3 regions of the Enterobacter cloacae complex sp. 394F7 genome follow, and region 3 is predicted to be linked to each of the others. Evidence: riboswitches for the same ligand, from Rfam matches in the RefSeq annotation. Region 3 holds a riboswitch; each other region holds the start of a gene.

Region 1 (10,311 bases), on a different contig from region 3:
TATTTAAATCGTTCCGGAGATGAATCTCCAGTCCAAAAATAGACTTTTCAAAAGGCATGAAAGATAAAAACCAGCACAATTAGCTAAATAAAATTCTCTGGAACATCGTGCGATCGGGGTCGTTTTTGTTGTCAGGGGTTGACATCAACCCCCATATCCAGTACCACTAAAAGCATATTGAATTTAACGGAGCACGATTCATGATTCGCACCATTCGTTTCACCGGTCTACTACTACTAAACGCATCCTCTGTGCGCGGTAGACTGGCGGGCGAAATTCAGCGTTGAATCGTCACCAGTAAGACTAAAAACCCGCGCCACTGCGCGGGTTTTTTTATGCTCGTAGCAAGGCGCCCTAAGACTGACAAGGACCTAACCCATGAGCCAGCAAGTCATTATTTTTGATACCACTTTACGTGACGGTGAACAGGCATTACAGGCGAGCCTGAGTGTGAAAGAGAAGCTGCAGATTGCGCTGGCTCTCGAACGTATGGGTGTCGACGTGATGGAGGTGGGTTTCCCGGTCTCTTCTCCGGGTGATTTCGAATCGGTTCAGACCATCGCCCGTACCATCAAAAACAGCCGCGTCTGTGGCCTGGCACGCTGCGTTGAGAAAGATATCGACGTTGCCGCCGAGTCACTGAAAGTGGCTGAAGCATTCCGTATTCATACTTTTATTGCCACCTCCCCCATGCATATTGCCACCAAGTTGCGCAGTACCCTCGACGAGGTGATTGAGCGCGCGGTCTACATGGTCAAACGCGCGCGCAACTACACGGATGATGTTGAATTCTCATGTGAAGACGCAGGCCGCACGCCAATTGAGGATCTGGCACGCGTGGTGGAAGCCGCCATTAATGCCGGGGCCAAAACCATCAACATCCCGGACACCGTCGGCTACACCATGCCGTTTGAGTTCTCCAACATCATTACTGGCTTGTATGATCGTGTGCCAAACATTGATAAGGCAATTATCTCAGTTCATACCCACGACGATTTAGGCCTGGCCGTCGGCAACGCCATCGCCGCTGTTCACGCCGGTGCCCGTCAGGTAGAAGGTGCGATGAACGGTATCGGGGAACGCGCAGGCAACTGTTCCCTGGAAGAAGTGATCATGGCGATCAAAGTGCGCAAAGACATCATGAACGTGCACACCCGAATCAATCACAATGAAATCTGGCGTACCAGCCAGACCGTCAGCCAGATTTGCAACATGCCGATCCCCGCCAACAAGGCAATTGTCGGTACCGGCGCATTCGCGCACTCTTCCGGTATCCACCAGGATGGCGTACTGAAAAACCGCGAAAACTACGAAATCATGACCCCGGAATCGATCGGTCTGAACCAGGTTCAGTTGAATCTGACCTCCCGCTCCGGCCGTGCGGCAGTGAAACATCGTATGGAAGAGATGGGTTACAAGGACAGCGATTACAACATGGATCAGTTGTACGACGCGTTCCTGAAGCTGGCCGACAAAAAAGGTCAGGTGTTCGACTATGACCTGGAAGCACTGGCCTTCATTAATAAACAGCAGGAAGAGCCAGAGCATTTCCGTCTGGATTACTTCAGCGTGCAGTCCGGCTCCAGCGACATCGCCACGGCATCCATCAAGCTGGCCTGCGGGGATGAGATAAAAGCGGAAGCGGCAAACGGCAATGGTCCTGTCGATGCTATCTACCAGGCGATTAACCGCGTCACCGAATACGACGTGGAGCTGGTCAAGTATGACCTGACGGCCAAAGGCCATGGCAAAGATGCGCTCGGTCAGGTGGATATCGTGGTCAATTATAACGGCCGTCGCTTCCACGGCGTGGGTCTGGCGACCGATATCGTCGAATCCTCTGCGAAAGCGATGGTGCATGTCCTGAACAATATCTGGCGCGCCGCTGAAGTCGAAAAAGAGTTGCAACGCAAAGCTCAGAATAAAGAGAACAACAAGGAAACCGTGTAATGTCGAAGAATTACCATATTGCTGTGTTGCCGGGTGACGGTATTGGCCCGGAAGTGATGGCACAGGCGCTGAAAGTACTGGAAGCCGTTCGCTCGCGTTTTGCGATGAAAATTACCACCAGCCACTACGACGTGGGCGGTATTGCTATCGATAATCACGGTACGCCGCTGCCAAAAGCAACGGTAGAGGGTTGCGAGAACGCCGATGCCGTCCTGTTTGGTTCCGTGGGTGGCCCGAAATGGGAACACCTGCCCCCCGCAGAGCAGCCAGAGCGCGGCGCGTTGCTGCCGCTGCGTAAACATTTCAAGCTGTTCAGTAACCTGCGTCCGGCAAAGCTGTATCAGGGTCTGGAAGAGTTCTGCCCGCTGCGCGCGGATATCGCCGCTAACGGCTTCGACATTCTGTGCGTGCGTGAGCTGACCGGCGGGATCTATTTCGGTCAGCCAAAAGGCCGTGAAGGCAGCGGCCAGCATGAAAAAGCGTTCGACACCGAGGTCTATCACCGTTTCGAAATTGAACGTATCGCCCATATCGCTTTTGAGTCAGCACGCAAACGCCGCCATAAAGTCACCTCTATCGACAAAGCGAATGTGCTGCAGTCTTCCATCTTATGGCGTGAGATCGTCAGCGAAGTTGCTAAGCATTATCCTGACGTTGAGCTGTCGCATATGTACATCGACAACGCGACAATGCAGCTGATTAAAGATCCGTCCCAGTTTGACGTACTGCTGTGCTCCAACCTGTTCGGCGATATCCTCTCGGATGAGTGCGCGATGATCACCGGCTCCATGGGCATGCTGCCGTCAGCGAGCCTGAACGAAGAAGGCTTTGGCCTGTACGAGCCTGCTGGCGGCTCCGCGCCGGATATCGCAGGTAAAAACATTGCTAACCCGATTGCGCAGATCCTCTCCCTGGCTCTGCTGCTGCGCTACAGCCTGGATGCAGGCGATGCGGCAACCGCAATTGAAAACGCCATTAATCGCGCGTTAGAAGAAGGCGTCCGTACCGGTGATTTAGCACGCGGCACGGCGGCAGTCAGTACCGATGAAATGGGCGACATCATTGCCCGCTATGTCGCTGAAGGGGTGTAATCATGGCGAAGACGTTATATGAAAAATTGTTTGATGCACACGTTGTCTATGAGGCACCAAACGAAACCCCGCTGCTCTATATCGACAGGCATCTGGTACACGAAGTGACCTCCCCACAGGCATTTGATGGGCTGCGTGCGCACAAACGCCCGGTACGTCAGCCGGGTAAAACCTTCGCGACAATGGATCACAACGTTTCCACCCAGACCAAAGATATCAATGCGTCGGGCGAAATGGCGCGTATCCAGATGCAGGAGTTGATCAAGAACTGTAACGAGTTTGGCGTCGAGCTCTACGATCTGAACCATCCGTATCAGGGTATCGTCCACGTGATGGGGCCTGAGCAGGGGATCACCCTGCCCGGCATGACCATCGTCTGCGGCGACTCCCATACCGCAACGCACGGCGCCTTTGGTGCACTGGCGTTCGGTATTGGCACCTCTGAAGTTGAGCATGTTCTGGCTACGCAGACCCTGAAACAGGGCCGAGCCAAAACCATGAAGATTGAAGTGAAAGGCAAAGCCGCGCCGGGGATCACCGCGAAAGACATCGTGCTGGCCATCATCGGTAAAACGGGCAGTGCCGGCGGCACCGGGCACGTAGTTGAGTTCTGCGGTGACGCTATTCAGGCGCTGAGCATGGAAGGTCGTATGACTCTGTGCAATATGGCCATCGAGATGGGGGCCAAAGCAGGTCTGGTGGCACCGGATGAAACCACCTTCAACTATGTAAAAGGGCGTCTGCACGCGCCAAAAGATCAGGATTACGCTGACGCCGTCGCGTACTGGAAAACCCTGAAAACCGATGATGACGCGGTTTTTGATACCGTTGTTACCCTGCAGGCGGAGGAGATTGCCCCGCAGGTGACCTGGGGAACCAATCCGGGTCAGGTCATTTCCGTGAATGACACTATTCCCGATCCGGCCTCATTTACCGATCCGGTCGAACGCGCCAGTGCCGAAAAAGCGCTGGCGTATATGGGTCTCAAACCCGGTGTGCCGTTGACCGATGTGACCATCGACAAAGTCTTTATTGGCTCCTGCACCAACTCGCGTATCGAAGATTTACGCGCTGCGGCGGAGATCGCCAAAGGCCGTAAAGTGGCACCCGGCGTGCAGGCGCTGGTTGTGCCAGGCTCCGGCCCGGTAAAAGCGCAGGCGGAAGCCGAAGGCCTGGATAAGATCTTTATCGAAGCAGGCTTCGAGTGGCGCTTGCCTGGCTGCTCCATGTGTCTGGCCATGAACAATGACCGCCTGAATCCGGGCGAACGTTGTGCCTCCACCAGTAACCGTAACTTTGAAGGTCGTCAGGGCCGCGGTGGACGCACCCATCTGGTCAGCCCGGCGATGGCCGCCGCTGCGGCAGTTACCGGCCATTTCGCCGATATTCGCAGCCTGAAATAAGGAGACAATCATGGCAGAGAAATTTACCCAACATACAGGCCGGGTTGTCCCTCTGGACGCCGCTAACGTCGATACTGATGCGATCATACCGAAGCAATTTTTGCAGAAGGTCACCCGCACCGGATTTGGTGCTCATCTGTTTAACGACTGGCGTTTTCTGGATGATAAAGGCCAGGTACCTGACCCGGAATTTGTGCTGAATTTCCCGGAATATAAAGGCGCCTCCATTCTGCTGGCACGGGAAAACTTTGGCTGCGGCTCCTCACGTGAGCACGCACCATGGGCGCTGACCGATTACGGTTTTAAAGTGGTGATCGCCCCGAGCTTCGCGGATATCTTCTACGGCAACAGCTTCAACAACCAGCTGCTGCCGGTGACGCTGAGTGACGAGCAAGTGGATGAAATGTTCGCGCTGGTTAAGGCAAATCCGGGCATGTCGTTTGAAGTGGATCTGGAAGCGGAAGTGGTGAAAGCCGGAGATAAAACCTACAGCTTCAGCATCGATGCCTTCCGTCGCCACTGCATGCTGAACGGTCTGGACAGCATTGGCCTGACGCTTCAGCATGAAGACGCCATCTCCGCGTACGAGAAAAAACAGCCTGCGTTTATGGGCTAAAGGCAATGGCCCGCACGATGCGGGCCATTGATAAGGGTGCGTTGAGGCTCAACCACTCTGGAGAGGCGGGGAACTTTCCCCGCCCATACCGCTAACGTTTTGCTTCGTAAGCCAACACTGCTGCCAGCTCTGTTTTCTCCTGTCTGAAATGCAGTTCACACAGTCAATCACGCACCATCCAGGTGAAGATCAACAGCGTTGTACAGATCAGAAACAAACCTAACAGCAGAGTACGTTTTGGCATTCCAGCCTCCTTATTGCTTTTCGGCAATGAAGAGACTAACCTCGCAATGTTGGTTGTGAAGTTTGTCTCCCCATCAGTTTTTTGATGTGGGACTCTCCACTGTTTGCCTCTTGCGAAAGCCTGAGGCAAACAGCCTCAAGCACCCGCCACGCACTCTATGTGTCTTCTTAAACCCTGTCAGAAAATCGTTTCATTTCGTGAAGGCGCCTTCCAGAATCAGACGTCTTTTACGCGCCAGGTCAGCATCAGCGTGACAATCGACGTTAGTGCAATCATCCAGTACACCGACCCATGTCCATAGCTTTGCGACAACGCCCCCTGAATCACCCCCGCCAGAATTACCCCCGTAGAGATACTGTTGGTGAAGAGTGTGGTCGCCGACCCCGCCCGCCCGGGCATTAAATCCTGGAACCAGAGCATCCCTATCCCGGCCACGATCCCGATAAACACAGCATTAAACAGCTGCAGCGCCAGCAACGCCTCTCGTGAATGGAAGAAAATCAGCCCCAGGTAGAAAAGCACTCCGGCCGCTACGGCTATCAGCATCATCCGGCGTTTCCCGAGATGTTTGACGTAGTATCCCGCCAGAATCATCGCCGGAATTTCCAGCCCGGCGGCCGTCCCCATTAAGATCCCCGCGAGCTTATCCGGCAGACCCAGATCGCTGCTGATCCACAGCGGCATATCGATGATATACATGGTGTTGCAGGTCCACATCAGCGTGGAGGCGATAAACAGCATACGGACGTTTTTATCCTGCCAGCCGCTCACCTGAGTAATGGGTTTATCCGCTGTCTGTTCGACACGCGCCACTGACGGCAGCACGAAGGCAATCAGTGCCAGGCTAATGGCAAAAATCCCCGCAGCGATGGAAAACATGGCGGTAAAACCGTAATTCAACGCCAGCATAAAGGCCAGCGGCGGACCAATGACCCATGCAAGAGAGAGCTGCGCACGCATCACCGAGCTAAACATCACCACTTCCCGCGCCGAGTTGTCGGCATATTCCCGGGCCAGCGCGAACAGCTGCGGCATGGCGGTGTTCGCCAGCGAGGCCAGCAGCACGCCGCAGGTGATCAGCGTCAGGTAGTGACGATTAAAGGCAAACAGCAGCGCGTTACCCACAGCCATGGCGCAACAAAAGAGGATCAACTTGCGGCGATCGCCCTGGCTGTCGGATCGTTTCGCCAGCCCCAGGCTCACCAGGATCCCGGCGATGGCGTTCACGGTATAAAACAGGCCGACCCAAAACGGCTGCGCCCCCACCTCCCGGCTGAGAAAAAGACTCAGCGTCGGTGCCTGCAGCGCCCCCGCCACGCCCATCATAAAGGCCACCAGCATAAAAGCGGCATACACGCCGTTCAGGCGTCGCCCCATCGTCATTAACCAGAGCATCTGCAAGTCCTTGTGAAAGCGAATCGAAATTGGGTGAAAGAATAAACGAAAAAAGCCAGCAAAAAACATTTTGCTGGCGGGTGATAAGCACCAATACTCAGTCACACATGATCGAGGCGAGTTAGCGAGAAGAGGTCGGTTTCGTAACGTCCCACTGCATCAGTTCTTCTAACATTTTCAGCCGTTGCTCAGCACACTGACGGGCCAGCCAGGACGTTCCTTTTGTCGCTGAAAAGTACTGCTGATAAAACTGACGTGCGGTAGACCTCTTCATAATGTACCTCCTCACTTCATCGGGAATCATTATTGGCTTAATATAGGGATTAATAAATTGCTGATTTTTTGTCAGGAGTTCCCCTTTTATGCCTTCTGGTCGTCTGCAACAACAATTCATCCGCCTCTGGCAGTGCTGCGAAGGGCAATCGCAGGAGACCACGCTTAACGAACTGGCTGAACTCCTTAACTGCTCCCGACGTCATATGCGCACGCTGCTTAACACCATGCAGCAACAGGGCTGGTTAAACTGGGAAGCCGAAGCGGGACGCGGCAAACGCTCACGCCTGACCTTTCTCTATACCGGGCTGGCCTTGCAGCAACAGCGAGCGGAAGACCTGCTGGAACAGGACAGAATCGATCAGCTGGTGCAACTGGTAGGCGATAAAGCCGCGGTACGTCAGATGCTGGTCTCCCATCTTGGGCGGAGTTTTCGTCAGGGCCGCCACATTCTGCGGGTGCTCTACTATCGCCCGATGAAGAATCTGCTCCCCGGCACGGCCTTGCGCCGCTCAGAAACCCATATGGCGCGACAAATATTCAGCGGCCTGACGCGAATAAATGAGGAAAACGGGGAACTGGAAGCTGATATTGCGCACCACTGGCAGCAACTCTCCCCACGTCACTGGCGCTTCTTCTTACGTCCCGGCATCCACTTTCACCACGGCCGCGAGCTGGAAATGCGCGATGTCATCGCCTCACTGGAACGTGCCCGCAAGCTTCCGCTTTTTTCGCATATTTCGCGCGTTCACTCCCCCACCGCCTGGACGCTGGATATAGAACTGTCTCAGCCGGATAAATGGCTCCCCTGGCTGCTGGGGTATGTCCCATCAATGATTTTGCCAGGAGAGTGGGAATCGCTGCACAATTTTGCCAGCCAGCCCATTGGCACCGGGCCCTATGCCGTGTCGCGTAACACCAATAACCAGCTGAAAATTCGCGCGTTTGATGACTATTTTGGCTACCGGGCGCTGATCGACGAAGTGAACGTCTGGGTATTACCGGATCTCAATGAAGAGCTCAGCGCCGGGCTGACGCTTGAAGGCCCCACAACGGGCGAAAAGGCGGTGGAAAGCCGCCTTGAGGAGGGCTGCTACTACCTGCTGTTTGACAGCCGCACCCACCGCGGGGCCAATCAGGCGGTACGCAAATGGATCAGCCACGTCTTATCTCCCTCCAATCTGATTTACCATGCGGAAGAACAGTATCAGACGTACTGGTTCCCGGCGTACGGGTTGCTTCCTCGCTGGCATCATGCCCGGCCGGCCCACTGTGACAAACCAGCAGGGCTGGAGTCTGTCACCCTGACCTACTACCGCGAGCACGTGGAACACCGTTTTATCGCCAGGATCATGACCAGACTGCTGGCCGCAGAAGGCGTCCGGCTGGACATCAGGGAAGTGGACTATGACGAATGGCACCAGGGGGAACTGACCAGCGATATCTGGCTGAACAGCGCCAACTTCACCCTGCCGCTCGATTTCTCGCTCTTCTCACACCTGTATGAAGTCCCGCTGATCCAGCACTGTATCGATCGGGACTGGCAGCAGGATGCGGCGCAATGGCGTGCGGGCGAGATGAACCTGGCCACCTGGTGTCAGGCGCTGCTGGCCGAACAGGCGATCGTGCCGCTGATCCACCACTGGCTGATGATCCAGGGCCAGCGCAGTATGCGGGGGTTACGGATGAATACGCTGGGCTGGTTTGATTTTAAATCCGCCTGGTTTGCGCCACCGGAGCCATAACACTTTCGTAATATTCGCCAAATCATTACAATACCGCCGTTCTCAACGGGGTGCTGCATCACTGATGTGCGCTGAGATAATACCCGTCGAACCTGATCCGGATAACGCCGGCGAAGGGATTTGAGGCTGTCGCTCAAAATCCTTTGCCACTCAACCTTGAGGTGCAAAGTGTTAAAAAAAGTGCTTCCCCTGCTGGCGCTGTTTGCGCTACCTGCTTTCGCAAAACCCGTCCTGACGGTCTACACCTACGACTCCTTTTCAGCCGACTGGGGCCCAGGCCCGGTCGTCAAAAAAGCCTTTGAAGCCGACTGCAACTGCGAACTGAAATTCGTGGCGCTGGAAGATGGCGTCTCGCTGCTTAACCGTCTGCGTATGGAAGGTAAAAACAGCAAGGCCGACGTGGTACTCGGCCTGGATAACAACCTGCTGGATGCGGCCTCGCAAACGAAACTTTTCGCCAAAAGCGGCGTAGCGACAGATGCGGTTAACGTGCCGGGCGGCTGGAAAAACGACACCTTTGTGCCGTTCGATTACGGATATTTTGCGTTTGTTTATGACAAAAACAAGCTGAAGAACCCGCCGAAAAGCCTGAAGGAGCTGGTGGAAAGCGACCAGAAATGGCGCGTGATTTATGAAGATCCGCGCACCAGCACGCCAGGTCTGGGCCTGCTGCTGTGGATGCAGAAGGTATACGGTGATAAAACGCCGGAAGCGTGGCAGAAGCTGGCCGCCAAAACCGTGACCGTCACCAAAGGCTGGAGCGAAGCCTATGGCCTGTTCCTGAAAGGGGAGAGCGACCTGGTGCTGAGCTACACCACCTCCCCGGCTTATCACATTATCGCCGAGAAGAAAGACAATTACGCCGCCGCTGATTTCGCTGAAGGTCATTATCTGCAGGTGGAAGTGGCTGCCCGCACTGCCGCCAGCAAGCAGCCGGAACTGGCCGAGAAGTTCCTGAAATTCATGGTCTCCCCGGCGTTCCAGAATGCGATCCCAACGGGTAACTGGATGTATCCGGTGACCAACGTGACGCTACCTGCTGGCTTTGAGCAACTGACCAAACCGCAAACCTCGCTGGAGTTTACGCCGCAGCAGGTCGCCGCGCAGCGAGCAGCATGGGTAAGTGAATGGCAACGCGCCGTCAGCCGCTAATTCCCGGTTGGTTATTTCCCGGACTGCTCGCCGCTGTAGTGATGGTGGCGGTCAGTCTGGGTGCTTTTCTGGCATTGTGGTTTAACGCGCCGGAGAGTGATCTGAGCTCTCTCTGGCACGACAGCTATCTCTGGCACGTCATCCGGTTCTCTTTCTGGCAGGCGTTTCTCTCTGCCCTGCTGTCGGTGATCCCGGCCATTTTTCTCGCGCGGGCGCTCTACCGCAGACGCTTCCCCGGCAGGGAGGCGCTGTTGAGACTGTGCGCCATGACGCTGATCCTGCCCGTCCTGGTGGCGGTATTTGGGATCCTGAGCGTGTATGGTCGTCAGGGCTGGCTGGCCGCCCTCTTTAACCTGCTTGGTCTGGAGTGGACCTTCTCCCCTTACGGACTCAAAGGTATTCTGCTGGCGCACATCTTTTTCAACATGCCCATGGCGACCCG
Region 2 (10,311 bases), on a different contig from region 3:
TTAATTCAAAACCTATTCCTTAAATTTATTGGGTTTGATAATGAAATAAAATGTCCTAACTGTCACAGCTTAAAGAGTGAAATATACGAATCCGAAGAAGATAGCCAACTTCACGTGGTGTGCGGGGAGTGCGGGGAAATTGTGGAGGTCATATCCGAAGAAACGGATGAACAGCCATAAATACTCCAATAAGTTATAAAATTTACGCCCGAATGAAGCGGGCTTTATCCATTAATGGTTCGCCGCTGACTGTTCAATAGCTTGTCGCCAGTAGCTATTCCAGCGCCGCCACCCATCCGCAACGTTTGCGGTGTGGATTTCCGCAATTTTCTGGTAGGTCTTTGACGTCTGATCATAGTTCTGTGATGTGTGCGCCAGCATTAGATCGGTTTTTTCCTGATCGCGTCTAACCTCAATGCGCAGAATGTTAGCCCAGGAACGGCGCAAATTGTGAACGGCGCATGTCACTTCTACCGGTTCGCCGGTCTGCTCGTCGGTGTAACCAGCCATCACGCCCAGCCGCGCTAAAACGTCGTTTAAAGTTGTTCCGCCGACAGGCCAGCATTTGCCTGCGTCTGTAGGCGAAAGCCCCAGCACGTCGCGAACGCTGCTATTCTTTGAACGGTTTCCAGAAATGAACCATACATCGCGCCGTATCTCCTGTCGCACCATTTCAACAACTTCGTTTTTACGACGGCCAGTTACCATAATAAACCGAAGCGCGTTACCTGCGACGGTGTGCGGCAGTTAGGCGAATAACTGCCGGTAAGTGTCCGCCGTTATGCTGGCTTGTCGCGGTTTGGCTTTTGCGGGCATCTGGTTCTTATCGATGCTGTCCTTCAGTGTCTGCGGAACTTGGATCGGCTGCGGATTGTTCCCGCCGGTGTGGATATCCTCAGTTTCTTCTGTGATTGATGGGGGCTGATTGGGAGTCCTGAGTGGTTCACTAACGGGCATTAAGGCTTGTATTGTCTAAAATCTGATAAATTGTATAAACATTATGTGATCGTTAACCTTAAATGGTTGAAACGCCCTGGTACCACCCAGACGATAAGAAAGGGGATAGAGTCTGCGAAAAGTTTCGGCTGGATTGCTATAACGTTCATCAGTATGATTGCTTGTACAATCTGGGGTTGGGGAAACATCTTTGAAAGATAAAGGACGATACAATATGAAAGTTACTGATGAAGCTTTGTTACGTTCTGGTTTTACACCATCGGATTTGCAGAAGATAAAAAACAATGTTGAAAGCTATGGTGGTACGTTGGGAGAAGCGATTCAGGATCTGGCAAATCGATTCAGGATAGTTATTTGGATCTTTTCCGCTTTCATGGCAATGTTTCTCTGGGTAATTATTTCAAATGAAATACAATACATCATATCCACAGGGATCGGTTTATCTATAGCAATGTTGATTGCTGTTTTTGTTCAACCGCCAGTCCTTTCTTACAAATCCTGGCGGTTCTGGAGAAAATACAGAGGTTAATGATTCGGTGCTTCGGTGGAAAGCAGGTCAAAAATAACTTTAGCCTTGATACCGTAGCCTACTATTTTCATAGTTAACTTGGGGCGACTCATTATGTTGACTTTACGATAGTAATCGTGGGGAAGCCAACGGAACAATCGCCAGGCACCTGCTTTTCGCGCTAATCCAAAAATGCTGTAGATGTTTGCGCTTAATGTCAGAGTGTTATACAAAGCCAGACCAGATTCAGCCTTAAACCCCATAAACTGAGCAATATTAATCACTTTGTCAGCGACCACACCTTCAGAGTTAGATTCCCCTTGAGATAAAAATTTATTCACTTCTTTAGTTATACCGTTAGTGCCATCAGCAACTAAGATTGCACCAGCGAGGACTCCAATAGGGTTCATCGTCGAGATCATGATCATCCCACCATAGAAAACCATCCCTGATATAACGATATTCACAGCCGAAATCATATATCCGACGATTTTATTATTTTCCCGAACAAACTCGACCTGTGCATAAAGTTGTGCGGCTCTGGTTTTTAACAGGCGTTCTTGTTCGTGCAGATTATCCGTTTCGGCACGCAGATTTTTGATGCATATAATGCATTCTTCGTCTGTTTTAGCTCGCCGTGCTGCCTCGAACTCCTTTTCTACGACCTGTTTTATCTCTTCGACAAACTTGATACGTGTTAGACCATCTTGCAAATAGAATGCTGACAACCGGTTTGCTGTTTCGACGAGTTTCCGGGCTTCCAGATTCACCATGGTATCTGACCATGTTCTGTTCCAGCCTCTGTTGAGCAGCGCGATATCCATTAAAGACTCCTTCCCAAAATGTGTCTGGTCATTTTACGTGCAATAAGGTCGAAGACAAAAGGAAATACATTCCCAACGTCTTATTTTAGCGGAAAGAACACATGATCAAACTTTGAGACTCCATGCCGCAATTCTCTACTTTTATTCTCCGACGTTTCAAACGTCCTGGAGTACGGGCAGGACTGCGAGCGAGTAACGTACTCTTCATTTTCTATACCTTATAAACTGCAGTCGAAAGGATTGAAGAGAACAAGCTTACTGGCAGGTAAGGTTCTAATATTTTTTTGAGTATTGGCAGGCTTCCCCCACGTTTCAGAACGTGATAGCGAAGGTTCTTGCGTGGGCTGTGGGCTGCAATGTGAAGAGCGAGCATATCCCTGGCCTCTTTAAATTTGGCTGAGACCGTCACACGTCAGATCGGTTTCGAAAACAGCGAAAGATCACAACTAAAAGAGGCTCGAGCAATCCGGCCTTTTTGTCGTTTGGATGTGGGATACAGCTTGTGATACAAGCTGGGACACAGAGCATTTTTTAGGGTTGAGTCTTTGGCTTTCCGCTGGCATGATCCAGAACAGGGATTAACGGGACGTTAATCGCAAGCTTTTGATTTTTATTTATTTGACTCGGGGTGCCCTTCTTTGTGAAGGCTGAGAAATACCCGTATTACCTGATCTGGATAATGCCAGCGTAGGGAAGTCAGATGCCTCCTCTGGTCATCGCTTCTTCACGCAAGGCAGGAGCGAACCCATGCAGCCTGACCTGCTCGATTTACACGTTTTACATCACTTCCGAACCCGTTCGCCGCTCACGCACTGTATGACCAATGATGTCGTGCAAACCTTTACGGCCAACGTTCTGCTGGCGCTTGGTGCTTCTCCGGCAATGGTGATTGAAGCCGAAGAGGCCGAGCAGTTTGCCGGGATGGCCGATGCGCTGCTGATTAACGTCGGTACCCTCACCACGCCCCGCGCCCAGTCGATGCGTCGGGCTATTGAGAGCGCGGTGGCGGCAGGCAAGCCCTGGACGCTTGATCCGGTTGCCGCGGGCGCTCTGGCGTTCCGTACCCGCTTTTGTCATCAGATCCTTGCACTGAAACCAGCCGCCATTCGCGGCAATGCGTCGGAAATTCTCGCCCTTGCGGGGATGAGCGCAGGGGGACGCGGTGTCGATACCACCGACACCGCCGCTGCCGCGCTGCCCGCCGCACAGGCGCTGGCTCGCCAGTCCAATGCCATTGTGGCAGTGACGGGGGAGGTGGATTACGTTACCGACGGCCAGCGCACCCGAAAGGTTGCGGGCGGCGATCCGTTAATGACCCGCGTGGTGGGCACCGGGTGTGCGCTCTCGGCGGTGGTGGCGGCGAGCTGCTCGCTGCCGGGCGATCGGCTGGATAATGTTGCCGCTGCCTGCGGATGGATGAAGCGTGCCGGAACGATCGCCGTTGCGCAGTCTCACGGGCCGGGCAGCTTTGCCAGCGCGTTCCTTGATGCGCTGCACAACCTGGAGGCACAGGCATGAAACGAATTAATGCTCTGACGATTGCCGGTACCGATCCAAGCGGCGGTGCCGGTATCCAGGCCGACCTGAAAACGTTCTCCGCTCTTGGCGCTTACGGCTGCTCGGTGATCACCGCCCTGGTGGCGCAAAACACCCGTGGCGTGCAGTCGGTCTACCGTATCGAACCTGATTTTGTCGGTGCACAGCTGGACACGGTATTCAGCGATGTGCGCATCGACACCACCAAAATCGGGATGCTGGCAGAAACGGATATCGTCGAAGCGGTGGCCGAGCGGCTGCAACGTTATCAGGTGCAAAATGTGGTGCTGGATACGGTGATGCTGGCTAAAAGCGGCGACCCGCTGCTCTCTGCCTCTGCTGTTGAGACATTGCGCAAGAAACTGCTGCCGCAGGTGGCGCTGATTACGCCAAATCTGCCGGAAGCGGCCGCACTGTTAGACGCGCCGCACGCGCAGAACGAACGTGAGATGAAAGAGCAGGGGAACGCCCTGCTGGCGATGGGGTGTGGCGCGGTGCTAATGAAAGGCGGCCATCTTGATGACGATGAAAGCCCGGACTGGCTCTTTACCCGTGACGGTGAACTGCGTTTCACGGCCCCGCGTGTGCACACCAAAAATACCCACGGTACGGGGTGCACGCTCTCTGCCGCGCTGGCGGCGCTGCGTCCACGGCACAACAGCTGGGGCGATACGGTACGCGAGGCCAAAACGTGGCTCTCCGCCGCGCTGGCAAAAGCCGATACTCTGGAAGTGGGTCACGGTATTGGGCCGGTTCATCATTTTCATGCATGGTGGTAAGCCAGTATACTGGCAGGAAACACCAGGCCTGAGAAAACAGAGATGGAACAAGCGCATACCCGGTTAATCGCTCAACTGAATGAACGGATCGCCGCGCCCGACAACATGCCGCTGTATCTGAAATTTGCCGAAACGGTAAAAAACGCGGTACGCAGCGGAGTGCTGGAGCACGGGAATATTCTGCCCGGCGAGCGCGATCTGAGCCAGTTAACCGGGGTGTCGCGCATTACCGTGCGCAAAGCGATGCAGGCGCTGGAAGAAGAGGGCGTGGTAACGCGCGCCCGGGGTTACGGGACACAGATCAACAACATCTTTGAATATTCGCTCAAGGAAGCGCGCGGGTTTTCCCAGCAGGTGGTGCTGCGCGGTAAAAAACCTAACACGCTATGGGTGAATAAACGGGTGGTGAAGTGTCCGGAAGAGGTCGCCAGCCAGCTGTCGGTACCCCCGGACAGCGAGGTATTCTTGCTTAAGCGCATTCGTTACGTTGACGATGACGCGGTGTCGATTGAGGAGTCCTGGGTTCCGGTTGAGTTAATTCATGACCCGGACGCAATTGGCATCTCGCTGTACGACTACTTCCGTAGCCAGAATATCTTTCCGCAACGCACCCGCTCCCGGGTCAGCGCCCGGATGCCGGACAGCGAGTTTCAGGCGCATATCAGTATGGATGACAAAATACCGGTACTGGTGATCAAGCAGGTTGCGCTTGACCAGCAGCACCGGCCGATTGAGTACAGCATCAGCTACTGTCGCAGCGACCTATACGTCTTTGTGTGCGAGGAGTAAGGCCTCGCGCGTCGGCGCGCAATCCCCGCCGCGGTGGCTGACCACCCAGGCCGCCACGGCATTTCCCAGCGTCACGGCATCCGCCAGACGCCATCCTGCCGCCAGACCGGCAAGCGTACCGCCCGCATGGCTGTCGCCTGCGCCAATGGTGTCGACGACGGTGGCGGGAAACGCAGGAACATAACCCGATGCGTCGCCTTCATACCAGGCTGCGCCATCTTTGTCGTGACGAATAATCAGCGCGGCGCCATAACGGTGCTGCCACTGCACGCCTAAAGTATCAACGTCCATGCCAGCGCGCTCCGCGGCAATCTGCGCCTCCTGACGATTGAGCGACACGATAGGTTTCAGAGCCATGATCCGCGCCATCAGCGCGTCGGGAATATCAGCAATGCGGGGGCCAAAATCGATAAACGCGGTGACGTTTTCCAGCGACTCCAGCCAGCGTGTAAGCAGTTCGCCCGATGGCGATGCCAGCTGATAGCCGGACAGATACACCAGGCTACCCGGTGGGACGTTCAGCCCATCCAGCCAGTGCGGCTGCCACTGGTTCTCCACGCCGCTAAACGACATAAAGGTGCGTTCGCCGTCAGGCTCTACCAGCGCCAGACACCAGCCGTTATCGCCCGCTTCGGCCTCCACGGCGCTGTGCAGATCCTGCCTAGCCATGGCGTTACGGATGATCTCCGCCCATACGCCGTGGCCAACGGGCAGGGCGTTTTGCGCCGCAATGCCGAGCCGCTTCAGGGCGATGGCAATATTCAGCGCACAGCCGCCGATATTCACCCCTTGTTGTTTCAGCTCGATATCGCATCCGCGCCAGGGCAGGGCGTACGCGTCGGCGATCACGTCGATGACCGCCGCGCCCAGCACCGTGACCGGGCGTGTGGCCTGTAATGTTTCAAGACGCTGGGCTAACGTACTCATACGCCCTCCCTTTGCTCCCGGTAGTGCAGCAGTTTTTCGCAGTAGTGGTCAAAATTGAGCCGGTTTACGGTGTCGAGCTCATCCTTCAGCGCCGGGTCAATCGCCTGCACGCCGTGCAGTGCCCCGCAGATGGCCGTTGCCATCGCCCCGATGGTGTCTGTATCTCCACCGAGGTTGGCGCACAAAATCGCGCAGCGGTTTGGGTCCGTGCCGGCCAGCTCCACCATCGCAATCGCCGCCGGAACGGACTCAATGGTGCTGGTGCCCGCACCAATAAGCTGGTAAACCTGCTCGCTGGCGGAGTCGATGCCGTGGGCTTCCCGCACGGTCTTAAGCGCCAGTTCAATACGTGCCGCCAGCGAGGCGCTGAAGGTGGTGGTATTCGCCTCCTGTGCGTAGCGGGCAATGCCGGGCAGGGCATCGACGATGTTCTGCCAGCGCTCGCCGTCGATGGCGCGCGAAACCGCCCAGGCAATCACCACGGCCCCGGCGATGGCGAGGTCCGATTTATGCGTCGGGCTGGAGGCCAGCGCGACCTGCCCGACAAAATGTTCCAGCCGCGTCGCCGGTAGCAGGCAGCCCAGCGGGGAAGCCCGCATCGCCGCCCCGTTGGTCACACCGTTGTTGTCCAGTTCACTGACGGGTTTGCCGTCGCGGATGGCGTTAAGCGCGATTTTTGAGGTGGGACCCAGCACGTTTTTATTAAAGGCATCGAAATCCAGCGCCCAGTTCAGGATGTGTTTGCCGATGATATCCGCGTCAATCTCCCCGTCGCATTCGATAATCGCATCGGCCAGGCACAGCGCCATCGAAGTATCATCGGTAAACTCCGCGCGCTTAAAATAGCAGGCCGCGTTATTCTCTGCCGGGCCGGGTAAGAAGCGGTCGATCCAGCCGAAGTGCGCTTTTACGCGCTTTCTTGGCCATAGCTCGGAGGGCATACCCATCGCATCCCCTAACGCCTGCCCGTAAAGGGCACCGAGAATACGTTCTTGTTTCATTTAACTTCCCCTTGTGTCAGCGCAGCATCGCCATCAACCACCTCAATTGCGGTGATCTCTTTGTCCGATTCGCGGAAAAACAGCATAAACAGCACGGCAATCACGGCAATCATGATCGCACCGAATGTCCACATTCCGGCCCAGTTGAAGGTCAGCCCATTCACCGGCTCTTTGTAAGCGAACATTTTTTCCATCATCACGCCGCCCAGGCGGTAACCCAGCAGGCTACCAAAGCCCTGACAGCACAGCGTAATCAGGCCTTGCGCAGCCGTACGCATATGCGCCGGCGCTTTTTTATCCACGTAGATATACGCGGTTACATAGTAGAAGTCGTAGCTCACCCCGTGCAGCAGAATGCCGAGGAACAGCAACGCATAGGTGAAGTATTGTTCTGCGCCGCCGTAAACAAAGAAACCGTAGCGGATGGCGGCCGTGAGCAGGCCCAGCAGTAAGACCTTCTTAATACCAAAGCGTTTAGTGAAGAATGGCAGCGCCAGCATAAAGAAGATTTCAGAGAACTGGCCGAGCGTCATCCAGCCGGTGGCGTTTTTCATCCCCACTTCGGTGAGATAGCCGTTGGCGAAGATGTAATAGAAGGCCAGCGGCATCGCGAACAGGAAAGAGCAGAAGAAGAATACCAGGAAGTTTTTGTCGCGCAGCAGGATCAGCGCGTCCAGACCGAGCATCACTTTGAAATCCAGCTTGCCGGTACTTTTCGGCGGCGTATTCGGCAGGAACAGGGCAAACACGCCCAGCAGGGCGGAGCTGGCTGCGGTCATCAGCAGCGGAATATTGGTATCAGAGATATCGCTATAGCCCAGCATCTGCGGCAGGAACCCGCATGCCAGACCGGAGGCGATCCAGCCGATGGTGCCCATCACGCGTATACGCGGGAAATCGGCTTCCACGTCATCGACGTTGGCGAAGGCAATACTGTTGGTCAGCGCAATGGTGGGCATATAGGTAAGAGAGTAGGCCAGCAGCAGCGGGAAGAAGGTGCTGAACTGGGTTTGCTGTGCGGCGAAGTACATCAGAATGGCACCGGCAAACATCAGAACCGCCAGCACTTTCTGGGCGGCAAAGAAGCGGTCGGTCAGCGAGCCGACGAGAATAGGCGACAGGATCGCCGCAATGGCCGTACAGGCGTAGGACCAGCCAATCTCCCCGGCGGTAAAGCCGCTTTTGCTCAGCCATAGCCACAGCGGCACAAACCACGCTCCCCAGATAAACCATTCAACAAACATCATGAATGACAGTTGGACTTTCGTTTTCATTGTTTAATCCTGCATGTCAGTGAGAGTACGCCTTTAACATACCATTCAATAATACCTTTGAAATACCTTTGTGGTGATTGTTTGATCAATGTAACAGTTTTGTTGTACACGAATCGAGCCAGCAGATTGTGCTGAAAAAAAATGCAAATGCTGGAAAATCTGTTAAGTCGGTACCAGGCTTAGTCTGCCCATAAAAATGTGGGTCTGGATAAACACTCACCGACATGACGTCGGAATTACGGGAGCATCGCTATGACTGATATTGCGCAGTTGCTTGGCAAAGACGCCGACAGCCTTTTACAGCATCGTTGTATGACCATTCCAGCCGACCAGCTTTATCTGCCCGGCCACGACTACGTTGACCGCGTGATGGTGGATAACAACCGTCCACCGGCCGTGCTGCGAAATATGCAGACGCTCTATAATACCGGGCGGCTGGGCGGTACCGGGTATCTCTCGATTCTGCCGGTTGACCAGGGCGTTGAGCATTCGGCAGGCGCCTCCTTTGCAGCCAATCCGCTCTACTTTGATCCGAAGAACATTGTTGAGCTGGCGATTGAAGCGGGCTGTAACTGTGTGGCCTCTACCTATGGCGTGCTGGCGTCTGTTTCACGGCGTTATGCCCACCGCATTCCTTTCCTCGTCAAACTGAACCACAACGAGACGCTCAGCTACCCAACCGAATATGACCAGACCCTCTACGCCAGCGTGGAGCAGGCGTTCAATATGGGCGCAGTAGCGGTTGGGGCAACGATCTACTTCGGCTCTGAGCAGTCCCGTCGTCAGATTGAAGAGATTTCCGCCGCCTTTGAACGCGCCCATGAGCTCGGGATGGTGACCGTGCTGTGGGCGTATCTGCGTAACTCCGCGTTTAAAAAAGACGGGGTGGATTACCACGTCTCAGCTGACCTGACCGGTCAGGCAAACCACCTGGCCGCAACCATTGGTGCTGACATCGTGAAGCAGAAAATGGCCGAGAATAACGGCGGCTATAAGGCGGTGAACTTCGGTTATACCGATGACCGTGTCTACAGCAAGCTGACCAGCGATAACCCGATCGACCTGGTGCGCTACCAGCTGGCGAACTGCTACATGGGACGCGCCGGGCTGATTAACTCCGGCGGTGCGGCGGGTGGAGATACTGACCTGTCTGACGCGGTACGCACGGCGGTTATCAACAAACGCGCAGGCGGTATGGGGCTGATACTTGGCCGTAAAGCGTTTAAGAAATCGATGGCGGACGGCGTGAAGCTGATCAATGCAGTTCAGGATGTCTATCTGGACAGCAAAGTGACGATCGCCTGAGTACTCCCTCTCGGTGGGCATAATGCCTGCACAGACGGCCCCCTCTCCCTTTGGGAGAGGGCTGGGGTGAGGGGGAACATACGGCTGTGGAGGTCATTCCGTTCACTTTATGTTCCTTGCTACTCTGTAACAACATGACCCGTGAACGTGCCAGGGTGGCTCAATCGCCACCACCCTGGCGACCCGGGCTCCCGGCGGTAAATCGCCGCTTCGCGGTGCCTTCGGCTTATTCCTTCCGGCTTATCGGGGACGGGCGGATGTAACGTCCCTGTAAAGCCGCCCTCTCGGCGCATCCCTGCGCCTCGCCCCGGCCTGCAGGAAACGCCTCAGCGATTTACAGCCGGACCAGGGCATCGCTGAATGTTCTCCGTCATTCTGAGAGCAGTGTTATCGCTTCTGGTTATGAATTAC
Region 3 (10,311 bases):
GCAGTACTTCCTGCCTGGTAAAGCGATTGTACAGCTGGAAGATGGCGTACAGATCAGCTCTGGTGACACCCTGGCGCGTATTCCTCAGGAATCCGGCGGTACCAAGGACATCACCGGTGGTCTGCCACGCGTTGCGGATCTGTTCGAAGCACGTCGTCCGAAAGAGCCGGCAATCCTGGCTGAAATCAGCGGTATCATCTCCTTCGGTAAAGAGACCAAAGGTAAACGCCGTCTGGTTATCACCCCGGTAGATGGCAGCGAGCCGTACGAAGAGATGATTCCTAAGTGGCGTCAGCTCAACGTGTTCGAAGGTGAACGCGTAGAACGTGGTGACGTGGTTTCCGACGGTCCAGAAGCGCCGCACGACATCCTGCGTCTGCGTGGTGTGCATGCTGTTACGCGTTACATTGTTAACGAAGTACAGGACGTATACCGTCTGCAGGGCGTTAAGATTAACGATAAACACATCGAAGTTATCGTTCGTCAGATGCTGCGTAAAGCGACCATCGAGAACGCGGGCAGCTCCGAGTTCCTGGAAGGCGAGCAGGTTGAGTACTCACGCGTCAAGATCGCTAACCGCGAACTGGAAGCGAACGGCAAAATCGGTGCGACCTTCTCGCGCGATCTGCTGGGTATCACCAAAGCGTCTCTGGCAACCGAGTCCTTCATCTCTGCAGCATCGTTCCAGGAAACCACTCGTGTCCTGACCGAAGCCGCTGTTGCAGGTAAACGTGATGAACTGCGCGGTCTGAAAGAGAACGTTATCGTGGGTCGTCTGATCCCGGCGGGTACCGGTTATGCGTACCATCAGGATCGTATGCGTCGTCGTGCTGCAGGCGAACTGCCAGCTGCACCGCAGGTGACTGCTGAAGATGCATCCGCGAGTCTGGCAGAGCTGCTGAACGCAGGTCTGGGCGGTTCCGACAACGAGTAATCGTTGATGCCGTAAATAAAAAAACCCGCCTCGGCGGGTTTTTTTACAGCTGTAGCTTTTAATTTAGCAACGGGATGCGTCGATAAAGCTCAATCATATCGCCCGCCAGATCCTGGATGACCATCGCGTTCATCAGGTGATCCTGAGAATGGACGGTAATCAGGTTAACCGGAAGCTTCCCGGTGCCTTCATCAAGACCAATAAGCTGTGTCTGGATGGTGTGTGCATGCTTCACATACTCGCGCGACTCTTCCATCGCCTTTTCGGCCCCGTCAAAGTCACCTTTACGCGCCATCTGTAATGCCGTCAGGGCAGCACTGCGCGCCGCACCCGCGTTGACCAGCAGTTCCATGATTGTCGTTTCTAAGTCTTCCATTATGACTCCAGCAGTTTGAGCGCTTTTTCCAGTACGGCATCACCTTTCATCATGCCGTAATCCATCATGTCGATCACCGCGACCTTTTTACCCAGCGGCTCGGCCTGGGCCTGAAGTTTCGCCTGCTCGTATTTAACCTGTGGCCCCAGTAATACGATGTCGGCCGTCGCGATGTTGTCTTTAAATTCCGCGACCGGAACGGCTTTAATGGTGACTTCAACCCCTTTTTTCTGCGCGGCGTCTTTCATACGTTGAACCAGCATGCTCGTTGACATTCCCGCTGCACAGCATAAAACGATGTTCTTCATAATCAGCCTCGATCTACATGTGTTTATTGATAATTATCCCGTGCAGAGTGCTTCAACAACCGCTTTACCGTGATTGTGTGTCAGGCATCACAAAGAAATCGGCATTTTTCTGAAACCGGTTACAATTTTGCGCCGGGCAGCGAAAATCAGCCGACGGACGTTCGAATAATGCGGTTTTTTCCCTGTTGTTTCGCGCTGTAGAGGGCGTTATCTACGCTCCCCACCAGTTCTTCCAGCGGTTCGAAATGCCATTCTCCCAGACCGGCACTGAACGTTACCCGCAGGTTTTCTTCCCGCCAGACGCGTTTTTCAACGGCGGTACGCCACGCGTCCAGTAACGAGAATGCGCTAGCGATCTGGTCAGCCTGGAAAATCACTGCAAACTCTTCTCCACCGTAGCGGTAAACCGAGACGTTGTGCGGCTGCATTATCTGGATCCCTTCACGCGCCACGTTACGCAGGACGATATCACCGCTCAGGTGACCCCAGGTGTCGTTAATCGATTTAAAGTTGTCGATGTCAATCAGCGCCAGAGCGAAAGGCTGGTGGGCACTGAGTAGCTCATCCACATCGCTATCAAATGCCCGGCGGTTTTTGCAGCCGGTGAGTGCATCATGGGTGGCCTGGCGCACATAGGCCATCTCACGCGCTTTGTTGGACTGGATAGTATGGCTAAGCATCGCTTCCAGACGCGGAGCCTGGTTGACGTCGCCGGTTTTGATGGCGTTGATAATCGTCATCAGCACGGTACGCGACTCATGGCGCAGGTACAGACCGAAGAGGATGATAATGATGGCCGCCAGCGCAAAACCCCAGCCGACGATAGTGGTCTCATGGCGGGTAATGTCGGTGAGCGTTGCGCCCGAAACCCGGTAGATGACAAACCAGTCCGGGTTGGTGAAGGAGTAGTAGTAATACCAGGCTTTGGTTTTTTTATCATACAGATGGCCTTCGCCGCTGGTCATTTTGTCCATCAGCGCTTCGCTCACGTACTGCTTGAAGAGTGCGCCCGGATCAGGATGAAGCACCACGGCACCGTCGCGTTCGACAACAAAGAATTCCCCTTGTACAGGCGCTACCATCTGACGAAGGGTAAACCCCATGGAGGTCAAATCGAGATGAAATGCTATTGTACCCTTGAGCCGTCCTTCCGGCGAAATCAACGGCTTATAAAGAGTGACCGTGGGATGCCCGGTAAAATAGTCCATGTAGGGGCGGGTATAGTGGCTGAAGATGCTGGCTTCCGCCTGGGCGATGAACCATGGACGCGTCCGGGGATCGAAGGTTTTGCTCTTTTCCGTGGGAAGTACCTCCGGCGCGCGCAGATAACGGCCCTGGGTGTCTGTCAGAGAAATGGAAGAGACGGTCGGCATCAGGTTCTGTAGATGCATCAACATCTGTAAACCCTGCGACGGATTGACGTTCAGCATCTCGTTCAGCGTGTCGTTGCGTGCAAAATAGAGCGCCGAACGCCCAAGGATATAGTCGTTTTCACGCAGGATAGATTCGGTGTAGTTCACCGCCAGGTTGTGGGTGAAGTTACCATTAATCTTATGATAATCCTCAAGAAAATCTTTTTGTTGTGAAAGGGTAACCACGACCGCGATCAGCGCAAAACTGCACAGGATCCCCGCAAAGCTGAGCATAATGGGTCGGGTAAAAGAGAGCTTTCTGCTGTGAAGTGCCATGAGTTGTACATCAATCCTGATGGTGAGTTTTTCGTCTGCCGATATCCTCTCAGCATAGTCGCTGTCCTGCGGTTAGCTGTGAATTATACGGAACACAGTTTCAGATGAGATGATTTATCTTAAGAAGCATTAAGAAAATACTCATTCACTGGCGGGCGGCGTGTGCAATGAATCAGAGGCAGGGCGAAACGAGGAAGAAGCTTTTCGCCCTGGTCAGCTTCCGTTGCTGACGGCATGACAATAAAAAACCGGACGATAGATGACAATCGTCCGGTTGTGACTCTCCAGAGCGCCTCGACAATTTTTTACCGGCTTGCAGCGCGTTTCAACGCATTTGCGAGGCTCTTCCCAGCCAACTATCCCAGTCTTTCCAGACTGGTTGTAACCCCTGCGCGGTCAGGGCGGCGGCAACCGCTTCTGGCCGTCGACCATCATGTGGCGCAAATTGTTCCAGCTCCGGATGGTCGTCGGCGTAGCCCCCTGGCTGCGTTTTGGAGAACGCACTGACGTTGTTAATCGCAAGCGGGATCACGCGGTCACGAAACGCAGGAGATTCACGCGTCGAGAGGGATAGTTCAACCTCCGGGGCAAGCAGGCGAAACGCACAGATGGCCTGGACCAGCTGACGTTCGTCCATTACCGAGGCGGGTTCAACACCTCCCGTACACGGCCGCAAGCGTGGGAAAGAGATGGAGTAACGGCTTTGCCAGTAGTGCTGCTGCAGCCATAGCAGGTGTTCCGCTACCATGTAGCAATCCACTCGCCAGCTATCTGACAGCCCAATCAGCGCGCCCAGACCGATTTTGTCGATCCCGGCCCGGCCCAGCCTGTCCGGGGTCTCCAGCCGGAAGAAGAAATCCTGTTTCTTTCCCTTCAGGTGATGCCGGGCATACGTCGCCTCGTGGTAGGTTTCCTGATACACCATCACTCCGTCCAGCCCGAGGGTTTTAAGCTCCGCGTATTCCTCCTGCGACAGGGGTTGAACCTCCATCTGTAGCGACGCGAACTGACGGCGAATGGCCGGAAGGTGCTGTCGAAAATAGTTCATCCCGACTTTGCTCTGGTGTTCACCCGTGACCAGCAGGAGATGCTCAAAACCCATTTCACGGATGGCGGCACACTCACGGGCGATTTCACTCTCATCGAGTGTTTTCCGCTTGATGCGGTTGCTCATGGAGAAGCCGCAGTAGGTGCAGTCATTCGCGCACAGGTTAGAGAGGTAGAGCGGTACGTAAAAGCTCACCGTGTTGCCAAAACGCTGGCGGGTGAGCCTCTGAGCGCGCTGGGCCATCGGCTCAAGAAAGGTGCTCGCCGCCGGAGAGAGCAGGGCCATCATATCGTCGCGGGACAGGTGACGGGCTTGTAAGGCGCGCTCCACATCAGCCTGCGTTTTACTGTTGATACGCAGGGCAATATCGTCCCAGTTAAGCTGCCGCCAGCGGTCGGTAAAGGTGGTCATGAGAGCGCCTCCAGAAAGCCGGTCAACGGGCTGGTGGCCTGTGCCTGAAAACTGCGCGTTCCCGGGCCAGACTCTCGTGCCAGCAAGCCGGCCTCCACGGCCATGCGGAACGCACGAGCCATCCTGATGGGGTCGTCGGCGACCGCAATGGCTGTGTTCACCAGCACGGCACTTGCTCCCATCTCCAGCGCCTGGGCGGCATGGCTGGGCACGCCAATGCCTGCATCCACCACCACCGGCACGGTGGCTTGCTCAATGATGATCTCCAGCATGGCGCGGGTCTCCAGTCCCTGATTAGAACCAATTGGGGCGCCCAGCGGCATGACGGCAGCGCAGCCGACCTCTTCCAGCCGTTTACACAGCACGGGATCGGCCCCGCAGTAGGGCAGAACGGTAAAGCCTTGCTGCACCAGCTTTTCGGCCGCTTTTAACGTTTCGATGGGGTCGGGCAACAGCCAGCGCGCATCCGGATGTATTTCCAGTTTCAGCCAGTGGGTACCCAGCGCTTCACGGGCCAACTGAGCCGCAAAAATCGCTTCTTCAGCCGTTTTCGCACCGGAGGTGTTGGGCAGCAGGGTAACGCCAGCATCCAGCAACGGTGCCAGAATGGCGTCGCTGTGATGGCGCAGATCGACGCGCTTGAGCGCCAGCGTCACCAGCTGGCTGCCGCTTTCACGGATGGCATCCACCATCAGCTGCGGCGAGGCGAATTTTCCGGTCCCGGTAAACAGATGTGAATCAAAGACTTTATCAGCAATACGTAACATCTCAGCCCCCGGCGATAACCTGAAACAGCAGGATCTGGTCGCCTTCGCTCACCTGCTGATGTTCCCACTGCTCACGCGGCAGGATCTGTTGATTAAGCGCCAGCGCCGTTCCAGGCTTGAGCTGGCGCAGCTTCTCGAGCAGCGCGGCAACGGTGAGACCGTCATCGAATTTCATCGGCTCATCATTAAACAGAATGCGCATTGCGGCCTCCGCACACCGGACAGTGGCTGGCGCGGTGCAGTGCCAGGTGACGCCAGCCGCTGGAGCGGGCATCAAACAGCCGCAGCGTATTGCGCTCTGTTTCCATACCGCTGAGCAATTTAATGGCTTCCAGCGCCTGCAGGGTCCCCATCACGCCCACCACCGGGCCCAGTATGCCCGCGGTGCGGCAGTTGCGCTCCGGCTCGGCATCATCCGGCCACAGGCAGCGATAACAGCCCTGCGCCCAGGGCGGGGTCAATACCATCATCTGCCCGCCGAAACCGACCGCGCTGGCGGTGATAAGTGGCGTATTCTGTGCCACGCAGGCGGCGTTTATGGCCTGGCGGGTCGCCATATTGTCGGTGCAGTCCAGCACCGCATCAGCAAGGGCGACTTCGCGCTGCAGAGTGTCGCCGTGGAGCCGCTCCTGGTGCGCGATGAGCGTGATGTCCGGGTTCAACTGCTTCAGCCTTTTGCGGGTGATTTGCGCTTTGGGCTGGTTAACATCCTCCGTGGTGAAGAGGATTTGTCGCTGCAGGTTACTGATATGTACCTCGTCATCATCGGCCAGAACCAGCGTGCCCACGCCCGCGCCTGCCAGATAGAGCGCGGCAGGAGCGCCTAATCCGCCCAGACCAACAATCAGGACCCGGCTGGCGAGCAGCTTTTGCTGCCCGTCAATGGCGATATCCTCCAGCAGGATCTGGCGGCTGTAGCGCATAAAATCACGATCATTCATCGCCTGCTCCTGCCAGCTTTAACAGCTGTGCGGTGGCGGCCTGCCAGTCTGCCGCCTGGGTAATGGCGCTGACGACAGCGATACTGCCGACACCGGTATCCAGCACGGCAGGAGCGCGTTCCAGGCTGATCCCTCCGATCGCGACGGTAGGGTAATCGGCAAGGCGTTTAACGTGCGCCGCCAGCTGCGTCAGCCCCTGTGGGGCAGAGGGCATCTGTTTGGTCTGCGTCGGAAAAACATGGCCAAGTGCGATGTACGAAGGGCGAGCCGCCAGCGCCACGTCGATCTCCATGTCGTCGTGTGTTGACACCCCCAGTCTTAATCCAGCGTCCCGGATAGCGCTCAGGTCCGTTGTTTCCAGATCCTCCTGACCCAGATGCACACCGTACGCCTGGTGCTTAACGGCCAGTCGCCAGTAGTCGTTGATAAACAGGCGCGCGTCGTAGCGACGCCCCAGCGCGATGGCGGCGACCACATCGGCCTCCACCTCGTCATCACGTTTATCCTTGATGCGCAACTGGATTGTGCGAACGCCGCACGCCAGCAGGCGTTCGATCCACGCCACGCTGTCCACCACAGGATAGAGCCCTAAACGGAAGGGAACGGAAGGGAAATCAGGCTGATACATTACGCCTCCTCTTTTTTGAGGTAGATTTCGCCGCCCTTCGCGCGGAAGGTTTCTGACATATCCGCCATACCCACTTCAATGGTTTGCGCGGCGGCGTAGTCACGCACTTCCTGGCTGATTTTCATCGAGCAGAATTTTGGCCCGCACATGGAGCAGAAGTGCGCCACTTTACCCGACTCCTGCGGCAGAGTTTCATCGTGATACGCGCGGGCAGTGAAAGGATCGAGCGCCAGGTTGAACTGGTCTTCCCAGCGGAATTCAAAGCGCGCCTTCGACATGGCGTTGTCGCGGATTTGCGCGCCAGGGTGGCCTTTGGCCAGATCCGCGGCGTGAGCGGCGATTTTGTAGGTGATCAGCCCCTGCTTCACATCTTCTTTGTTGGGCAGGCCGAGGTGCTCTTTCGGCGTCACATAGCAGAGCATGGCGCAGCCGAACCAGCCGATCATCGCCGCACCAATCCCGGAGGTGAAGTGGTCATAGCCCGGAGCGATATCCGTGGTCAACGGCCCCAGGGTATAGAACGGCGCTTCGTGGCAGTGCTCCAGCTCTTCGGTCATGTTGCGGCGGATCATCTGCATTGGCACGTGTCCCGGGCCTTCAATCATCACCTGCACGTCATACTCCCAGGCGATTTTGGTCAGCTCACCCAGGGTATGCAGTTCGGCAAACTGCGCTTCGTCGTTGGCATCACGAATGGAGCCCGGACGCAGGCCGTCGCCCAGCGACAGGGAGACATCGTACGCGGCACAGATTTCACAGATCTCGCGGAAGTGTTCGTAGAGGAAGTTTTCTTTATGGTGCGACAGGCACCATTTGGCCATGATAGAGCCGCCGCGCGAGACAATACCGGTCAGACGCTTCGCCGTCATCGGCACGTAGCGCAGCAGCACGCCCGCATGAATGGTGAAGTAGTCGACTCCCTGCTCGGCCTGCTCCAGCAGCGTGTCGCGGAAGGCTTCCCAGGTAAGGTCTTCGGCAATACCGTTCACCTTCTCCAGTGCCTGATAAACGGGCACCGTTCCGATAGGCACCGGGCTATTGCGCAGGATCCACTCGCGGGTTTCGTGGATGTAGCGCCCGGTGGAGAGATCCATCACCGTGTCCGCGCCCCAGCGTGTCGACCAGACCAGTTTTTCCACCTCTTCTTCAATGGAGGAGGTCACGGCTGAGTTGCCGATATTGGCGTTGACCTTCACCAGGAAGTTGCGGCCAATGATCATTGGTTCAGATTCCGGGTGATTGATGTTGGCAGGGATAATCGCGCGGCCAGCGGCCACTTCATCACGCACAAACTCCGGCGTGATGTTTTCCGGCAGACGTGCCCCGAAGCCTTCTCCCGGATGCTGGTGGCGTAACACCTCGCTGCGGATACGCTCGCGGCCCATGTTTTCACGAATGGCGATAAACTCCATCTCCGGCGTGACGATGCCCTGGCGGGCATAGTGCAGCTGGGTAACGCATTTACCTGCTTTCGCGCGTTTCGGCGTCAGCAACCCGGTGAAGCGCAGCTCATCAAGACCATCGTCCGCCAGACGCGCTTTGGTGTACGCCGAGCTGCGGTCAGAGAGCTCTTCGCAGTCGTTACGCGCGTCAATCCACGGCTGGCGCAATTTCGCCAGCCCCTGCTGAACGTTAATGGCAACCGCAGGATCGCCGTACGGACCGGAAGTGTCATACACCGGAACGGCTTCGTTATCTTCATACTGCGGGTGCGCTTTGCTGCCACCGATAAGGGTCGGGCTAAGCTGGATTTCACGCATTGGCACGCGAATATCCGCCTGTGAACCGGTGATGTAAATGCGTTTTGAGTTCGGGAAAGCGGTGCCTTCCAGAGTGTCGATGAAGTGTTGGGCTTGTGCGCGCTGTTCGCGGCGGGTCAGTTTTGTTGTAGACATAGCTCATTCCAAAAGTGAAGGACATGGCTTGTCAGACGACGGATGAAGCAAGAGAGGATCGCCCTGGGGGCGATACAACAGCAGTGTGACTCTTGTTCCCTTCGCAGGTATTAGCCTGATCAGGTTCCGCGGATCCCGAATTAACGGTCTCAGCCCGTGCTTGCACACTGGGCACTCCGACAAGAAAAATCCCCCTCCGCAGAGGGGCGAATGGTTGTAAATTACTCGTTAACGATTAAGAACTCAAGCAGGTCGCGCGACGTTATCTTCGTGGCTCACATCCAGGCCGTGATCCAGGGCGAGGGCGATCAGCTTATCTTCCAGCGTGAATCGCTCTTCCAGCGCTTCGCCGAGGTCGGAAAGCGCCTGCTGAAACTCAAGATAGTTATCGTGATCGATAGCGTTCTCAAGCGTGGAATCGTAGTAATCCATGATCTGCTGGGTGTTAGCTTCCAGCAGCGGATAGAGTTTGCTGGCCGCTAAATACGGTGTAGTCCCTTCCATTTCGCGGATAATGCGTTCATAAATATTGAAATGGCCGTCGGACAGATAGTCGACCAGGCTCTGACAAAAATCATCCAGCGCTTTTTCATTCAACCGCATAAACGATTCTTTGCCAGGCTTAATACCGACCAGATTGTAATAAGCCACGAGTAGATGCTTGCGCACATGTAGCCAGCGATCCACCAGTTTGTTACTTCCTCTAACGCGCTCAGTCAGGCTCTCTAGCTGGTTTAACATGGTTGACTCCGCAAGGTTGAGAATTGAATCTGCTTATCCAAAATGTAACCACAATGCTAACAACATGTCAGTGAAGCGAAGGTAGTGCAATAGATATGGATCGTATTATTGAAAAATCAGATCTGGGTTGGTGGATCGTCAGTCACGAACAAAAATTATGGTTGCCTGCCGGGGAAATACCCTATGGCGCAGCAGAAAAATTCGATCTTGTCGGCCTGCCCGCGCTGAAGATCGGGGAATGGCAGGGTGAACCCGTGTGGTTGATCCAACAGCCACGCCGCAATGACATGGGATCGGTTCGTCAGGTGCTGGATCAGGATGTGGGTTTGTTCCAGCTGGCGGGCCGGGGCGTGCAGCTGGCTGAGTTTTACCGTTCGCATAAGTACTGCGGCTACTGTGGTCACACCATGCACCCCAGTAAAACCGAGTGGGCGATGCTCTGCAGCCACTGCCGTGAGCGTTACTACCCGCAAATTGCGCCGTGCATTATCGTCGCTATCCGTCGTGACGATTCCATCCTGCTGGCGCAGCACACCCGCCACCGCAACGGCATTCATACCGTGCTGGCCGGGTT

Evidence for each region. Region 3 has a riboswitch for thiamine pyrophosphate ahead of thiC (phosphomethylpyrimidine synthase ThiC). Riboswitches for the same ligand answer to the same signal wherever they lie in the genome.
Region 1: linked by a shared signal. The riboswitch ahead of thiB (thiamine ABC transporter substrate binding subunit) and the one ahead of thiC (phosphomethylpyrimidine synthase ThiC) in region 3 are both predicted to bind thiamine pyrophosphate.
Region 2: linked by a shared signal. The riboswitch ahead of thiM (hydroxyethylthiazole kinase) and the one ahead of thiC (phosphomethylpyrimidine synthase ThiC) in region 3 are both predicted to bind thiamine pyrophosphate.

The regions. Positions count from the first base shown of each region.
Region 1 covers NZ_JBXWCS010000001.1:365,992-376,302, reverse strand. Annotated here, with positions in the region: gene leuL (leu operon leader peptide) at 201-287, shown strand; gene leuA (2-isopropylmalate synthase) at 379-1,950, shown strand; gene leuB (3-isopropylmalate dehydrogenase) at 1,950-3,041, shown strand; gene leuC (3-isopropylmalate dehydratase large subunit) at 3,044-4,444, shown strand; gene leuD (3-isopropylmalate dehydratase small subunit) at 4,455-5,060, shown strand; gene AC2FAK_RS01840 (Hok/Gef family protein) at 5,152-5,223, opposite strand; gene AC2FAK_RS01835 (sugar efflux transporter) at 5,521-6,699, opposite strand; gene sgrT (glucose uptake inhibitor SgrT) at 6,821-6,973, opposite strand; gene sgrR (HTH-type transcriptional regulator SgrR) at 7,062-8,717, shown strand; TPP riboswitch at 8,754-8,854, shown strand; gene thiB (thiamine ABC transporter substrate binding subunit) at 8,886-9,869, shown strand; gene thiP (thiamine/thiamine pyrophosphate ABC transporter permease ThiP) at 9,845-10,311, shown strand, end outside.
Region 2 covers NZ_JBXWCS010000005.1:264,745-275,055, forward strand. Annotated here, with positions in the region: gene AC2FAK_RS10135 (hypothetical protein) at 1-180, shown strand, start outside; gene AC2FAK_RS10140 (hypothetical protein) at 232-708, opposite strand; gene AC2FAK_RS10145 (hypothetical protein) at 1,172-1,486, shown strand; gene AC2FAK_RS10150 (DUF4225 domain-containing protein) at 1,483-2,289, opposite strand; TPP riboswitch at 2,904-3,000, shown strand; gene thiM (hydroxyethylthiazole kinase) at 3,037-3,807, shown strand; gene thiD (bifunctional hydroxymethylpyrimidine kinase/phosphomethylpyrimidine kinase) at 3,804-4,604, shown strand; gene AC2FAK_RS10165 (GntR family transcriptional regulator) at 4,647-5,393, shown strand; gene AC2FAK_RS10170 (PfkB family carbohydrate kinase) at 5,367-6,320, opposite strand; gene AC2FAK_RS10175 (ADP-ribosylglycohydrolase family protein) at 6,317-7,321, opposite strand; gene AC2FAK_RS10180 (nucleoside permease) at 7,318-8,595, opposite strand; gene fbaB (class I fructose-bisphosphate aldolase) at 8,848-9,900, shown strand.
Region 3 covers NZ_JBXWCS010000022.1:7,262-17,572, reverse strand. Annotated here, with positions in the region: gene rpoC (DNA-directed RNA polymerase subunit beta') at 1-934, shown strand, start outside; gene AC2FAK_RS21995 (PTS lactose/cellobiose transporter subunit IIA) at 993-1,310, opposite strand; gene AC2FAK_RS21990 (PTS sugar transporter subunit IIB) at 1,310-1,618, opposite strand; gene AC2FAK_RS21985 (sensor domain-containing diguanylate cyclase) at 1,765-3,306, opposite strand; gene thiH (2-iminoacetate synthase ThiH) at 3,632-4,765, opposite strand; gene thiG (thiazole synthase) at 4,762-5,532, opposite strand; gene thiS (sulfur carrier protein ThiS) at 5,534-5,734, opposite strand; gene AC2FAK_RS21965 (HesA/MoeB/ThiF family protein) at 5,718-6,473, opposite strand; gene thiE (thiamine phosphate synthase) at 6,466-7,101, opposite strand; gene thiC (phosphomethylpyrimidine synthase ThiC) at 7,101-8,996, opposite strand; TPP riboswitch at 9,076-9,185, opposite strand; gene AC2FAK_RS21950 (Rsd/AlgQ family anti-sigma factor) at 9,240-9,737, opposite strand; gene nudC (NAD(+) diphosphatase) at 9,833-10,311, shown strand, end outside.